Regions from separate parts of the Hahella sp. NS-SX17 genome, predicted to be linked through region 1. Evidence: riboswitches for the same ligand, from Rfam matches in the RefSeq annotation. Region 1 holds a riboswitch; each other region holds the start of a gene.

Region 1 (3,457 bases):
ATGTCCGCGCGCACGCCTTCTACGCCAGCAGCGAGGCATTGGCTGGCGATGTCCCGTTGTATGTCCGTCGGGCAGAGAACCTGTGGTAATTGTTCGCGGGCGGCGGTGATGCGGGTTTGCAGCTCTTGCTGCGCTTCGCGCCATTGCGCCTGAAACGCGCCGCGATCCTGTTCGAAATCCAGACGACGCTCCACGATAGCCGTGCGCTGCTCAACGTCATAGGTTTCATCCAGGGTGACGGCGAGACCGAAACGGTCCTGTAACTGCGGGCGCAGCTCGCCTTCATCCGGGTTCATGGTGCCGATCAGGATAAACTGCGCCGGATGGCTGTGACTGAGGCCGTCCCGCTCGACAAAGTTCACGCCTGAGGCCGCCGTATCAAGCAGGGCGTCCACCAAGGGATCGGGCAGCAGATTGACTTCATCAATATAAAGCACGCCGCCGTGAGCTTTGGCCAACAGGCCGGGATTAAACTGCACGCGTCGTTCGCCCATGGCCTGTTGCAGATCGATGCTGCCGATCAGACGTTCTTCAGACGCGCCCAGAGGCAGGGTGACGAACTTGTCCGCCGCCTCGGGCAATAAATCCGCCAGTCCCCGCGCCAGCGTCGATTTGGCGGAGCCGCGGGGGCCGCTGATCAATACGCCGCCCAGATGGGGATTGATGGCGGCGAGCAGCAACGCGGTTTTTAGCGGTTGCTGGCCGACAACCGCGGTGAAAGGATAGGCGGCGAGGGCAGGCTGGGCGGCGGCGTCCATTGACTCAGCGCGCCTGCAGGGCGGCGTCCTGACTGCTCCAACGGCGCAGGAACCAGGCGCAGGCCAGCCCGACGATCACCCAGAACAGCGCGTTGGTCAGGGTGGCGGCGGTGACGAATTGATGATGCAGCATCTCTAGCGCTTGCAGAGCCTGTGGGTTGGAGGCGGCGAATTCCGGCGCATTGGTGTGCGGGGCGCCGACCAGATGGGGAATAATCAGCAAAGGCAGTCCACCCAGCTTTTTCCATCCCGGCGCGAACGCCAGCAAGGCGAAACCAATCGCGGTGACCAGGGCGGTGGCGATCCACCACAGCTGGCGGTTTTCCAGCGCGGCGGCCTGCATGCCGGGAATCTCCGGCGGCAGGCCCAAGGCGGGGGCGACAAAAAATACGCCATAGCCCGCCAGCCCCCACACTAATCCCGCGCCCCAGCCTGCGCCGCCTTTGCCACAGAGTCTGGCGGCGTACATACAGGCCAGCATCAGCGCACTGAAGCCAATCCCGGCGAGCACATTGGAGAGCAGGGTGTACAGCGTGCGCTCCACGCCGTCTTCCGGGGCCCAGGCGTCTTCGTCATGGTGATGGCCGCCGGCTTCAGCGCCGCCGTGGTCGTGTTCATGGGAGTGATGGGCGTCCGCCGCAGCATGCTGGAGATCTTCCTCTACGATGGGTTCAGGCTCCTCGCCGCCTTCGTAGGTTTCCGCCTCCAGAATGATGCTGGTGACCTGGGAGTGTTGTACGGCGCTCAGCAGCCCGCCGGCCAACAGGCCAACCAGCAGCGACGCCAGAATAATACGCTGAAACAACATGTCTCTTCCTCATGCGATGCGGTGTAACGTCGCCGTTCGCGCCCTAAAGCCTGTGGGGCATTGACGCGGACGATCGGACCTCTGGCCCTGAATGAGCCTGTGAAATCAGTATTTTCAGTGACAGGGGAAAGCGAACGCGTGCCGGGCGTCGTGAGCGGCGTTGTGAGCCGCATCCATGGACAGAAAGCCCACTGCGAACAGAATCAGTCCGCCGAAGCACATAGCGCCGATAAGTTGCAGCGCGGCATTGTTGGAAGCCAGCAATGGAAGAGAGAGATTTTTAGTTTGCATGATCTGCGCACCTACCCGTACGGACAGCAGTGAATAAAAACAAGGCCGGTCTCCGGGCTTACGAAAGGTCGGAACGAGTCCGACACAACATTTGCGCCTTCCCATGTCACAACAAATGACATAGTGGCGTAGGCAAATTACTTTCGATTACCGTTGCGGGGGCAGCACTGGATTGGCGTAACGCGCACCAGATTTCCCGATTATCTCGCGATCGAGCACCTTGGTCAGCGGGATATGCTATGGGCTCTTTGCGGGGCAAGTCAACAAGTTAGCGGGTTGCAAAGCGCGTGGACCATGGTGAGAATAGGCCGCCTCATCATGAGCCTGGCGCATACTGATCAATGGATACATTGCTGATTCTTGTCCTCGCCCTGACTTTCGACGCCCTGTTGGGAGAACCGCGCCGGCTGCATCCTTTGGTGGGTTTCGGGCGTTACGCTGGTTGGGTGGAAGGGTCGATTCGCATCGCCGATTTCTCTCCGCCAACGCTGCGCGCGCTGGGCGCGGCGGCGGTGACGGCGTCGATACTGCCCTGGGTCGCGCTCGCCTGGCTGGCGAACGAGTGGAGCGAGTCTTCCGCCTGGGGACAGATTATCTTTTCCGCTTTCGTGCTTTATCTCGCCATCGGCTGGCGCAGTTTGCTGGAGCATGTGCGTCAGGTCGCCGCGCCATTGCGCCGGCATGACCTGGAGGCCGCGCGGCGCAGTGTGTCGATGATCGTCAGCCGCGACACGGCGGAGCTGGGGGAGGAGGAGATCGCCGCCGCCGCCACGGAATCCGCTCTGGAGAATGGCTCCGACGCTATTTTCGCCGCCATCTTCTGGTTCCTGCTCGCAGGCGTTCCTGGCGTGGTGATGTATCGCCTCAGCAATACCCTGGATGCGATGTGGGGTTATAAAAACACGCGTTATGTCTATTTCGGCTGGGCGGCGGCGCGGCTGGATGATGTTCTCAATTGGGTTCCCGCCCGTCTGACGGCGTTCAGTTACGCCTGTTGCGGCGCGCTGGACAGCGCCCTGCGATGCTGGCGCGCCCAGGGCGGACACTGGAAAAGCCCTAATGCGGGACCGGTGATGGCGGCGGGCGCGGGCGCGCTGCGGGTGCGACTCGGCGGCGCGGCGACCTATCACGGCAGTCTGCAGTATCGTCCTTCACTGGGCTGCGGCGACGCCGCCTCGGCGCAATCCATCGAACGCGCCTGCGCGCTCATCAACCGCGCTTTGGTTTTGTGGACGGCGACGGTCGCGATAGGAGCGTGCGGGCTGTGGTTGTGGGGAGCGGTTTGAATGAGCGGGAGCGATTTCGATAGTGGGGCTGGCCAGGCGGAAGAACAGGTTCCCGTGCATGGCGGCGATCTGGAAAAGTACAGTCAGCGCTACGGTATTGCCCCTGATGACTGGCTGGATCTGTCCACTGGCGTCAGTCCCTTTCCCTATCCGCTGACAAGCATTCCGGCTGAGGTGTTTCGGCGTCTGCCTTATCCCGACCCGGCGTTGCAACAGGCGGCCTGCTCCTATTACGGGACGGATTCCCTGCTTGCAATTCCCGGCTCGCAATGGGCGATTCAACATTTGCCCGCCTGCTGCGCTCCAGGCGTGGC
Region 2 (3,457 bases), 450 kb from region 1:
GATATCCAGGTGCCAGGACTCCAGATAAGCGCATACCGCGCCTTTACGTTTGCCGCCCTGATTTACCGCCACCGCCGTGTCGTTGACGACTTTCAGGAACGGCACCACGCCCTGGGACTTACCATTGGTGCCTTTAATGTGGGAGCCCAGAGAACGCACCGGCGTCCAGTCATTACCCAGACCGCCCGCCCATTTGGACAGCAGGGCATTGTCCTTGATCGCGCCGTAAATTCCCTCCAGGTCATCCGGCACCGTCGTCAGGTAGCAGGAAGACAACTGCGGACGATTGGTCCCCGCGTTGAACAGCGTCGGCGTAGAGCACATGTAATCAAAAGAGGACAACAGGTTGTAGAACTCAATCGCGCGGGCGTTGGGATCATCTTCCTGCACCGACAATCCCATGGCAACGCGCATGAAAAACGCCTGCGGCAATTCCAGGCGGGTCTCGCGCCAGTGGATGAAGTAGCGGTCGTAAAGGGTCTGAAGCCCCAGGTAAGTAAATTGACGATCCCGTTCCGGCTTGAGCGCGGCGCCCAGGCGCTCCAGATCGAATTTCAGCAGTTCTGGCGACAACAATTCATGCTCTATGCAGCGTTCAACGATAGCGCGGAAAGCAGTCGGATAAAGTTCCGCCATCTCGCCCTCGGTCGCGGACGCCGCAATATTCAGATAGCTCAGAGACTCTTCGCGCAGACCGTCCAATAACAAACGGGCGCAAACATAGGAATAGTTGGGTTCTTCTTCGATCAGAGGACGCGCCGCCATGACCAGTGCAGCGTTGACGTCTTTATGCTTGACGCCGTTGTACAGGTTTTTCAATGCGCCCTGCAGGACTTTTTCCTCGCTGACGCCGTCCAGATCCGCACAGGCGTCGCCAATCACCGTGCGCAGACGCCCCATGTTCAACGGCGCTTCCGTCCCGTCGGCGAACTTCACATTAATATCGGGATGCGCCTCCCCCGCCTGTTCGCTTGGCGCCGGCGCGCGCTGACGGGCGTGTTCTTCACGATACAGCACATAGGCGCGGGCCACTTTCTGGAAACCGCCGCGCATCAGGCCCAATTCCACCAGGTCCTGGATTTCCTCGATGTGCACCGAACCGCCTTCAGGACTGCGGCGACGCAGACGCGCGACGATATCTTTAACCAGTTTTTCTACGGAATCCCGCACACGGGGCGAGCCGGACGCGGATTGTCCTTCCACCGCCAAAAACGCCTTGGTCACCGCCATAGCGATTTTGCGGTCGTCAAACGGCGCAGCCTGACCGGTGCGTTTGATCACCTGCAGCAGGGCGTTATGAGTGTGTGACTCGGATGAAACAGATGGGGAGCTGGAGGCGCGCGCCTCGCTGGGGGACGAAAAACTGCCGGTCATGGAATTGTCCTCTATCGCGTGTTCTGGCCAAACCTCCACGAACCGGGACATAAAGCGACGCGCAGACAGGACGAAAATCGCCTCGCACAAAGCGGCGCTTTATCATTACCCTGAGTCGCGAAGGCATGAATAACTTCAGCATGGCAGGTCTTCGGACTCGGGGGCGTTTACACGTTTTTTGCGAACCTACGGCGACCGCTTCCCATCCTTTTTCGGACAGTGCGTGGGCGTTTTCGCCCCCGTCGCCTTCGTTCCCCCACACCGCTGCGCGTCAGTACCGGATTCTCACCGGATTCCCTCTTAGCACAACCTGTGAACAGGCGTGAACCATAGCTGAGGCACAATATATTGTTTTAACTATTAAAAGTAAATACTAGATATAGAGGAAAGGAGATGCTACACGGCCATCGCCGCATTGGAGAGAATCAGGCTAAAACGACGGCGAATAAAAACTTTTTCAGTAGCGCCTGGACGCCTAATCCTATGAGCGTGAGAATAAAAATCTCTGAATAAGCATCCGCTTTGGTGATTAGCTTCAACGCCACCAAATAAAACCCAATCGCGAGAAGAAAACCAGGAAGACCATAGACAAAGTACACAATCAATGCCGCCGTAAGAACGATCAAGAACGCTTCAATAAACGCCAGCGAGACTTTTAGTATCTTAGCCGCAACGAACAGGCAGGCGCTCTCAATCAAGACGCCGATGACTAGATTCAAATCCATGGAAATTCTCAAAAGGCGGCTATTCTAAACAGTAAACCGACGCAGTCAATACAGCTAAACCGCACTGATATTCCTAACGGCCACATTAACATATCCACGATTATCAAGGTTGCCTTGCAGGCGAAGTTTGCCCAACCTCATTGTCATCCCAAGAAAATAAACGGGTAATTACCTGAATCAAAAGTAGTTCAGGACGCAAATCAGCTAAACTGCTAATAATTTTCTGCTTCGCATTAAGGACTGGCTTTGCCTGAACGCCGCCGCTTTTTCAAAGAAACACTGACGCCTTATTTTGCGCCGCCTATGTGGCTGCACTGTCTTTTGTATGTGGTAACGCTGAGCGCGTATGAGCTGTTCTGGCATTACATGAACTGGCGCAAGTATCGGCTCATATCAGGAGACCCCATCTGGCCGCCGCTGCGAGGATTATTCTTTTACTTTTTTATTCCGTCGCTGGTTGGCAATCTCGCACGCAGTTCCTCCTTGGCGGGTCGCTCTGACCCTTTGCTTGGCCCATGGACCAGCGCGCTCTATCTTGCGGTGGCGATAACCGCCGCTACGCTCGCACAGGTATTGAATCCTTTATTTATCCTGCCCTCCTTCTTCTTCCTGACCTATTTGAACTGGCGGGCGCGCTGGATCAACCAGCAGTTCATAGCTGTTCCAACCCAGTCGAACGCTGGCGTTCCTGTACTCGAAACCAGCCCGCCGCCGCGACCTGGCGGCGCGCCCCTCGCTTTAAAACCATCTTTTCAGACTGCCGGAAGCTTTCGTTGGCTGGAGATACTCACCTGCATCGCCGTTGTTTGCAGCGCTTTGACGTTTGCATTGGACGCCGGACGTAACGGGATCATCAAATCCCGCCTGACCGAGGCCTTTGGCTTGCTGGAAGGGACCAGATTGGACATAGCGGAAACGTACGCTTACTCCGGCGTCTGGCCGGACAGAGAAGGGCTTCACGCTTTGAGTAATGTCGAGCCGACTTATTTCCAGCATATTGAACTGGATACAGACGGCGCCTTGCACTTCACCCTTTCCCCTCGCGCAGGAGAAGCGCCAAGGACCATCAGCTTTCGACCGGTTGTCAGCAATCCCGATGGCGCATTACGCACTCTGGGATGGACATGCGCGTCAGCCCACTCGGGTCCACGCAAAATCTACGGCGACGACAAAAGCTCGCTGCCTCCGGAGCAACTCCCTTATATCTGTAGAGGTTAAACCGTGATCCTTATTTCTTCGCCAAACTCAAATCTGAGCCAGTTATTGCGGCACTTGAACCATCAGATTCAGCAGGGGCTTTCTCTGGAGCAGGCGCTGGCCCGACTGAAGCCTCTCCTGCCGGCTCACGCGCAACCTCA
Region 3 (3,457 bases), 1.5 Mb from region 1:
ACCAGCGCCCCACCACATTGACAATGTTCTGATCTTCCACTTCCGTTTCCTGAGCGCTGTCGTAATACGCGCCTGATTCGTGATGATATTCAACAGATGTGGTGATACGGCCGATACTCCAAGCAGTGGATAAAAAATGGGAATAGGTGTAGGCGCCCGCCAGTTGCTTGCCGTGCAGGTCACGTGCGTTTGACAGGTTTTCCGTATCCTGGGCGGTGCTTCTGGCGATAAACGTCCAGGCGGGAACAGGTTGATACATGGCGTCCACTTCCACTCCGCTAACCCTTGCTTTGCCAACATTCTCAAAGCGGCCGACTCCCCTTGAGTCGTAAGAGGGGACGATAGCATCTTTTAAATCCCGATAGAAATAGGCGGCAGAGACGGTGACGCTATCCAGACCCACTTCGAAGCCAACGTCGCCGTTCAACGCGGTTTCCGGTTTTAAGTCACTATTGCCAATGAAGAAACCTCTGTCGCCGAACTTTTCCGCTAACTGGGGAAATCGTACGTCTCGGGATGCATTAGTCTTAAGTGACAGCCAATCTGTCAGACGATAACGAACGCCCGCCTGCAAAGAATGGTACTGAGCTGTATCGGAGGCCACCTCCGCGCGACCGCTCATGGATGCGGCCGGGGTTTCATCGTCCAGGAAATACTGGCGCGCGCTCAGACGCACCAGCCAGATATCATCTTCATCCGCCCACTCGTCCTGAATACCTAACAAGTAGGTCATGCGCTCAAAATCCTGCTTTTGGCTACGTCCGGTCAGGTCCTCTTCTTGGTATGTTTCCCGGCGCGCTTCCACCATTGCGGACAATAAATGCAACCCTATTGAGTAGGAGCCATACAGCTCAGCGCCGACAACCTCTGTGGTAGCTTCTGTTCTCTGTACGCCCAGGCCGACCCGGCTTTGACTGTCATCATAACGCTCTTCCTGGGTGGACCAGAAAACGCGTCCCGAATAATTCTCCTGCGTATTCCTGGCGAAGCTGAGTTTGCTCTGCAGACGTGTGAAGTCAGTATCCAGGCTGGTTCGCGTGCTCTCCAGATTGGCGATGTCAGGCAGATGCTGATCTTTATTGAAGTGTTGCGCCATCAGTTGCAGATCCGTGCGATCCGACAGGCTGCGCTCCGCCGTCAGCATGCCGTTGAAATGACTGAATTCCGCATTGCGACGACGTTCTACGCGGTCATCGTAGGGATTAAATTCGGTCTGATTGTTGTTCAGCATCTCGAAGTCGTTATCACTGCCGAGGTAATCAAGGGACGCGAGGTAGTTGGTTTCGCCAACGCCGTCGGCGAATGTGAGCGCCCCTTTGCGACTGTTGAATGAACCATACCCAAGGCTCAATTGTCTGAGGGGTTTGCTGAAGCGAAGGGACTTGATATTAATGGCGCCGCCGACGCCTGAGTAGCCCAGCTGAATCGGCGTCGCGCCCTTATAAATTTCAATCTGCTCAATGCCGTTAAGCAATATCTGGCTCAAGTCCACCGAACCGCCAGTCGCGTCGTTTAACAATACGCCATCAAGATAAACGTTCACCTGCTTACTGGTGGAGCCACGCAGATAAACGGCGGAGTATGACCCCAGTCCGCCGCTCTGGCGCACTTGAACGCCGGTTTCATTCTTCAGCACGTCTGCGACGGTCGCAACTTTCGAGTCAAATTGCTCGCGCTTGATCACCTTCACGAAGCCAGTTTGATACTCGGCGTCAATCTCATCCGCAGATGGAGCCTTGGCTTCGACGACAACAGGCTCCAACTCTTCCGCGCGAACGCCGGTCAGTTGTGAGCCAACTAAAAGCAAAAGGGTTACAAGCCTCATAATGTTCCGAAAGAATAGCGCCAGTGAATGCAATTGTTGCGCAGCGGATACAAGCAAAGAGGGAAAGGAGTCGAGTCAGACGAGTCCCGGCAAAGCCCTCCGCTATGCCACGCGATAAGCAGGCGTCAGGCCGGTCTCCGGGCTCATGAGTGGCGTAACCGGCGACAACGTCTTCCCGCGAATCCGCAGTGACAGGGGGTTGTCGTTTGACTCATTTACCGTTGCGGGGGCAGCGTCGGGCTTAAACCGACTTCCCGTTTCATCCCTTGAACGAATGTTCTCAGGACACCTGATGCAATGGGGGCGTAAGCTAAATGGCCGCCCCGGCAAAGTCAAGGCGCACAAAGCGCCTCACGAAAACAACAGGCTCCAAGGTGACGACAACCTGTTGATAACTATCAAAATGTAAAACTGGTCCACTTATCCCAAAGTTTAGGCGTGGGGCTGTTCGCTTAGCTGTCTGAGCGGAACAGACAGTGTTTGGCGTAATCCGTCGCCTCATTGGCCGTCCAGTCGCCCTTCGGCTTGGTCGCCATATCCTCACACCAATCCTTGCTCCCCACCTCTGGAGAACAACCGGCCAAAGCGCCCAAGCTCAACCCCACCACCAATAGCCAAGAAGATACGCGTTTAATCGCCATAGGAAATCCTGAATAACAAGTCATCAATTCATATTTAGCGAGCAAGTATACAGGAGAGAGATAGAAATTAGTCATCCGAGCTCTGAGACTTTGAGGGCATTTAACTCATCCTCCTTTTTCTTAAGTTCTATAAAGAATACTCATTACTATGGAGCCAGCCCTTAACATGCTGGATATATTAGTTAGATTTATGCAATCTTTGCGATTTTAACGCCCAAAAGCGCCGGCTAGAACGAGCCAAGCTCATATTTACAAACCTGATGAGGTTATCAGCAAGTGAAACTGGATCAACTGACTTTTTTCCTCCAACAAACCCTCACGGATGAAAAGTTCGATAATGCTGAGAAACAGGCGTTGCTGGCGATGCTTGAGACTTTACAGCCGGATCAGGTGCGTTTTATGCGTAATCGCGCCTTTGAGTTGACCCGTCCGTTGATCGTCAATGGCGGCGATGGTGCGCTCAGGGCGCTGAAATGGCTGGAGCGGGTGATCAAGGCTTTGGACTCTGGCGAGGAGGAGAGCAATTTAACGCGGGCCTATTTCAGCCCAGGGGAGCAATGCCGTCGCGCAATCATAGAACGCATACGCAATGCTCGAAGCAGTTTGAAAATCTGCGTATTCACCATTTCCGATGACAAAATCGCGGACGAAATTATTAACGCCCATGAAAGGGGGCTAAAAATTCGCATCATCACGGACAATGACAAGACCTTTGATCTGGGCAGCGACATCAATCGTTTCAAAGATGCCGGCATTTTGGTGAAGATGGACGATGAACCCCACCACATGCATCATAAATTCGCTCTTGTCGACGACAGCGTCCTGATTCACGGCAGTTTTAACTGGACTCGCAGCGCCAGCACTTATAACCAGGAAAACATCGTAGTAACCGACCACCCCGGCCTCGTCAGAGAGTTCTCCGGAGAGTTCGCCAAACTATGGCGCACCTTCGCGGAGTAAGACCTGTACGATAAAGAATTGTCATTAAATC
Region 4 (3,457 bases), 290 kb from region 1:
GGGGATGAATTTCGCCATGGCGGCGCCGGCGACGCAGTTCTTGCCGGCGGCGGCGATGGAAAAAGCGTTCCGGGCGGCGTTGCGCGGGCCCAGTGAAGAGATTGAAGCGTATAGTTTTCCTCCTGGCGCGCTGCGTTTGCGCGAGGCCATCACGCAACGCATGAAGGACGCCTGGTGCGATCTGGAGCCGGACGACATTCTTATTACCAATGGCTGTCATGAAGCGCTGACTCTGGCGTTGAGGGCGGTGACGCAGCCGGGAGATGTGGTGGCGGTGGAGTCGCCAACGTACTTTGGATTGCTGCAAGTCATTGATGCCTTGGGGTTAAAGGCGCTGGAAATTCCCGCCGACCCGAAAAGCGGACTCAGCCTGGAGGCGCTGCAACTGGCGTTGGAGCAATGGCCGGTCAAAGCCTGCGTGGCCATGCCCAACTTTAGCAACCCTCTGGGGTGCCTGATGCCGGATGAGCGCAAGGAGCAACTGGTGCGCTTGCTGGAAATCCGGGGCGCGCCCTTGATCGAAAATGACATATACGGCGAGTTGGGCTTTTCCGGTCTGCGGCCGCGAGCGGCGAAAAGCTATGACCGCGCCGGCGGCGTGCTGTATTGCTCGTCGTTTTCCAAATCAATCGCCCCCGGTTTGCGGGTGGGATGGATGGCGCCGGGGCGCTGGCGGACGCGGGTCGGTTACCTGAAATTCGCCAGCACCCTGGCCTGTCCAAGCTTGCCGCAGATGGCGGTGGCGCATTATCTGGCGCAGGCGGATTTCGACCGCCATCTGCGGCGTATGCGCCATGAGTTCGCGGTGCATGTGGAGCGCATGACGACGGCGGTGCTGAGGCATTTTCCTGCAGGCGTGCGAGTATCGCAGCCAGCGGGTGGGTTTGTTTTATGGGTGGAGCTGGAGGAGGAGTGCGATACGGTCGCGTTGTATCGCAAGGCGCTGGCAGCCGGCGTGAGCATTGCGCCGGGAACCCTGTTCAGCGGCGACGGCGACAAGTACAGACATTGCCTGCGGCTCAATTGCGCGGCGCCCTGGACGGCGGAGGCGGAAGACGCAATCCGCCAGTTGGGCGTCTGGTTGCGCGCAGGCTAGGCGGGATTACCAGCCGAAGCTGAACGTGGGATCAATGAAGAACATGACGCCGCTATAACAGGCGAGCATCAGAAAGCTGCTGATAAAGCCGTGAAAAGCGGTCCTATAGCCGGCTTCTTCGTCTTTCTTGATAAGAAAGCGATAGCCGGCGAAACAGCTCAAGCCAATCACAAATAACGCCACCAAGGCGAAACCGCCGTTGATGACCTGCATATTAATGATGAAATTCTCCCGTGCGGTCGCGGCCTCCGGCGCCTCGTCCGGATACTGGATAAAGGAGCCCGGCAGTAAGGGGTGGGCGGTGGCTTCAATGGTGTAATGATAGAAAGGCCAGAAGCGTCCACAGCGGGCGAGCAGGCGATCGCCTTCTTGGGCGCTGACCACGGCGTTGGCGGCGAATAGCGGGCCGCCGCAAAGATCGAATTCCTTTTTCACCTCTTCCCGGCTGTGCAGTTCGACACTGCGTTCGGTGCTCACCGGCGACCAGCCAGACAGATTGAAAACCGTATATTCCAACAGGCTCAAGCCATAGGCCATTCCTGCATAAATAAACACGAGGAACAGCAGGCGTTTCAGAATGAGTCCATGGCGGGACAAAGGCGCGTCGGTCATACAGTCTTATTCTTTTCGGTGATTACGGGAGCGTAAAACTGACACAATCTTGCAGACAGGTCCAGCGCCCCTCAGCGGCTTTCTGGACTTAAAATGATCAATTCACGATAATGTGGGCCGCAATGGTTCCAGTTGCTCAAAGTTCGATCACTTTCGATGAGAGCAGGATTAAATGGGAATCCGGTGGGCGCCACTTTATGCGCGCCCGATCAGCCGGAGCTGTCCCCGCAACTGTGAGCGAAGAGTTTGTCCCGGATAACGCCGCCCCTCCTTATCGCGACGTTATCAAAGGCCACTGCGTGGAGCTCGTCTCCATGTTCGGGAAGGCGGGACAGGACTACGAAACGCAAGCCAGGAGACCTGCCATTGTTCGACTCCCATTCGGAGCCTGTTTTATCCGACCGTAAACGGGGAATTTACGCCGGATTCGCACCTCGCATCGATTCAAGGCGGCATCTGCATGTTGGTTAAGGCTTTTCGGGCCCTGGGATTGCTATCAGCGCTTACTTTCACTCTTTCGGTCAACGCGGTCGACGCGCGTGCGGCTGAGCCCACAGTCATGTCGGTCAACCAGTGCGTTGACCAGATGATGGGGTATCTCGCCCCGGAAAATCTGGTGTCGGTCACCTGGCTCAGTCATCAGCCCTCTGAGCTGGAAATCGCGCCGACCTTGCGCGACATTCCCGCCAACTTTGGTTTTATCGAGCAGGTGCTGGAACTCAGGCCGGATATCGTGATGGCGGGCCAGTATGGCGCGTCCTCGCTGAAGCCGATGGTGGGAAAGTTCAATATGCGATGGGTTGAGATTCCCCTGCCGCAATCCCTTGACGACCTGCAGGCGAGCTGGCGAATGGTGGGGGAGGCCGTGCATAAGCCTGAGCAGGCGGCGGACATTGTCAGAGGATTGCGCGATTACTTCGCGGATGTTCATGGAAAGATAGCGGATAAGCAGGTAAAGGCGCTGGTCCTTAACGCCAATGGCTGGATCGCCGGCGAAGGGAATTTTCAGGACGCTTTTCTGGACGCCATCGGCGTGATTAACGTAGCGAGTGAGCAAGGCGTGCAAGGCTGGGGACAGGTGGATCTGGAGACGCTGGTGCGCTGGCGTCCGGACTTATTGGTGCTGGTCAGCAACAGCTATGATAGCGAGGCGCTGGCCACTAATTGGGTGGAGCATCCGTTGCTGAAGCATCGACCCTCCCGCTATAAGCCACTCTATATTCCCGCTGATTGGCTGTCCTGCGGAACGCCCGCCATGACGTTGGCGGCGCAGAAGGTGGCGGATCATATCCTGGCGCAAGAGCGCAAAGCCTCCGACGGGGAGGCCGCGGATGACTTATAACCGCCTGCTGTGGGTATTGAGCCTGACCTTGGCCTTTTTGTTCGTCCTATCTTTGTGCACCGGTCGGGTATCAGGGGTAAGCTGGCCGGGATGGGACCTGGAGACTCAGCTGATTCTGTGGGAAGTGCGTCTGCCGCGGACACTCTTGGCGCTGTTATGCGGAACCGTATTGGCGCTATCCGGCGCTGTGTTGCAGGGCCTGTTGCGCAATCCGCTGGCGGACGCCGGCGTACTGGGAGTGTCCTCCACGGCGGCGCTGAGTTCGGTGTGCGCCATCTATTTTGGATTTTCCGCCAGCGGCCTGTTTACGCCGGTGGCGGGCATTGTCGGCGCCATGTTGGGACTGCTGGCGCTGGTGGCGATTGTGGGATCGGAAGCGGGCATCGTGATGATCATTCTCGCCGGGG

Evidence for each region. A riboswitch is a leader RNA that binds a small molecule or an ion and turns the genes downstream of it on or off. The one in region 1 is predicted to bind cobalamin.
Region 2: linked by a shared signal. The riboswitch ahead of AC2IBB_RS01295 (ribonucleoside-diphosphate reductase subunit alpha) and the one ahead of AC2IBB_RS32225 (CbtB domain-containing protein) in region 1 are both predicted to bind cobalamin.
Region 3: linked by a shared signal. The riboswitch ahead of AC2IBB_RS05785 (TonB-dependent receptor plug domain-containing protein) and the one ahead of AC2IBB_RS32225 (CbtB domain-containing protein) in region 1 are both predicted to bind cobalamin.
Region 4: linked by a shared signal. The riboswitch ahead of AC2IBB_RS00495 (ABC transporter substrate-binding protein) and the one ahead of AC2IBB_RS32225 (CbtB domain-containing protein) in region 1 are both predicted to bind cobalamin.

Annotation. Positions count from the first base shown of each region.
Region 1 is NZ_CM170632.1:7,151,946-7,155,402, reverse strand. It holds gene AC2IBB_RS32235 (ATP-binding protein) at 1-758, opposite strand, end outside; gene AC2IBB_RS32230 (CbtA family protein) at 763-1,566, opposite strand; gene AC2IBB_RS32225 (CbtB domain-containing protein) at 1,681-1,857, opposite strand; cobalamin riboswitch at 1,884-2,095, opposite strand; gene cbiB (adenosylcobinamide-phosphate synthase CbiB) at 2,199-3,143, shown strand; gene cobD (threonine-phosphate decarboxylase CobD) at 3,144-3,457, shown strand, end outside.
Region 2 is NZ_CM170632.1:270,084-273,540, forward strand. It holds gene AC2IBB_RS01295 (ribonucleoside-diphosphate reductase subunit alpha) at 1-1,374, opposite strand, end outside; cobalamin riboswitch at 1,500-1,721, opposite strand; gene AC2IBB_RS01300 (hypothetical protein) at 1,800-2,099, opposite strand; gene AC2IBB_RS01305 (pilin) at 2,346-3,317, shown strand; gene AC2IBB_RS01310 (type II secretion system F family protein) at 3,321-3,457, shown strand, end outside.
Region 3 is NZ_CM170632.1:1,268,964-1,272,420, reverse strand. It holds gene AC2IBB_RS05785 (TonB-dependent receptor plug domain-containing protein) at 1-1,825, opposite strand, end outside; cobalamin riboswitch at 1,937-2,133, opposite strand; gene AC2IBB_RS05780 (DUF3012 domain-containing protein) at 2,278-2,466, opposite strand; gene AC2IBB_RS05775 (phospholipase D-like domain-containing protein) at 2,743-3,426, shown strand.
Region 4 is NZ_CM170632.1:111,971-115,427, reverse strand. It holds gene AC2IBB_RS00505 (aminotransferase-like domain-containing protein) at 1-1,096, shown strand, start outside; gene AC2IBB_RS00500 (hypothetical protein) at 1,103-1,708, opposite strand; cobalamin riboswitch at 1,815-2,090, shown strand; gene AC2IBB_RS00495 (ABC transporter substrate-binding protein) at 2,169-3,050, shown strand; gene AC2IBB_RS00490 (FecCD family ABC transporter permease) at 3,040-3,457, shown strand, end outside.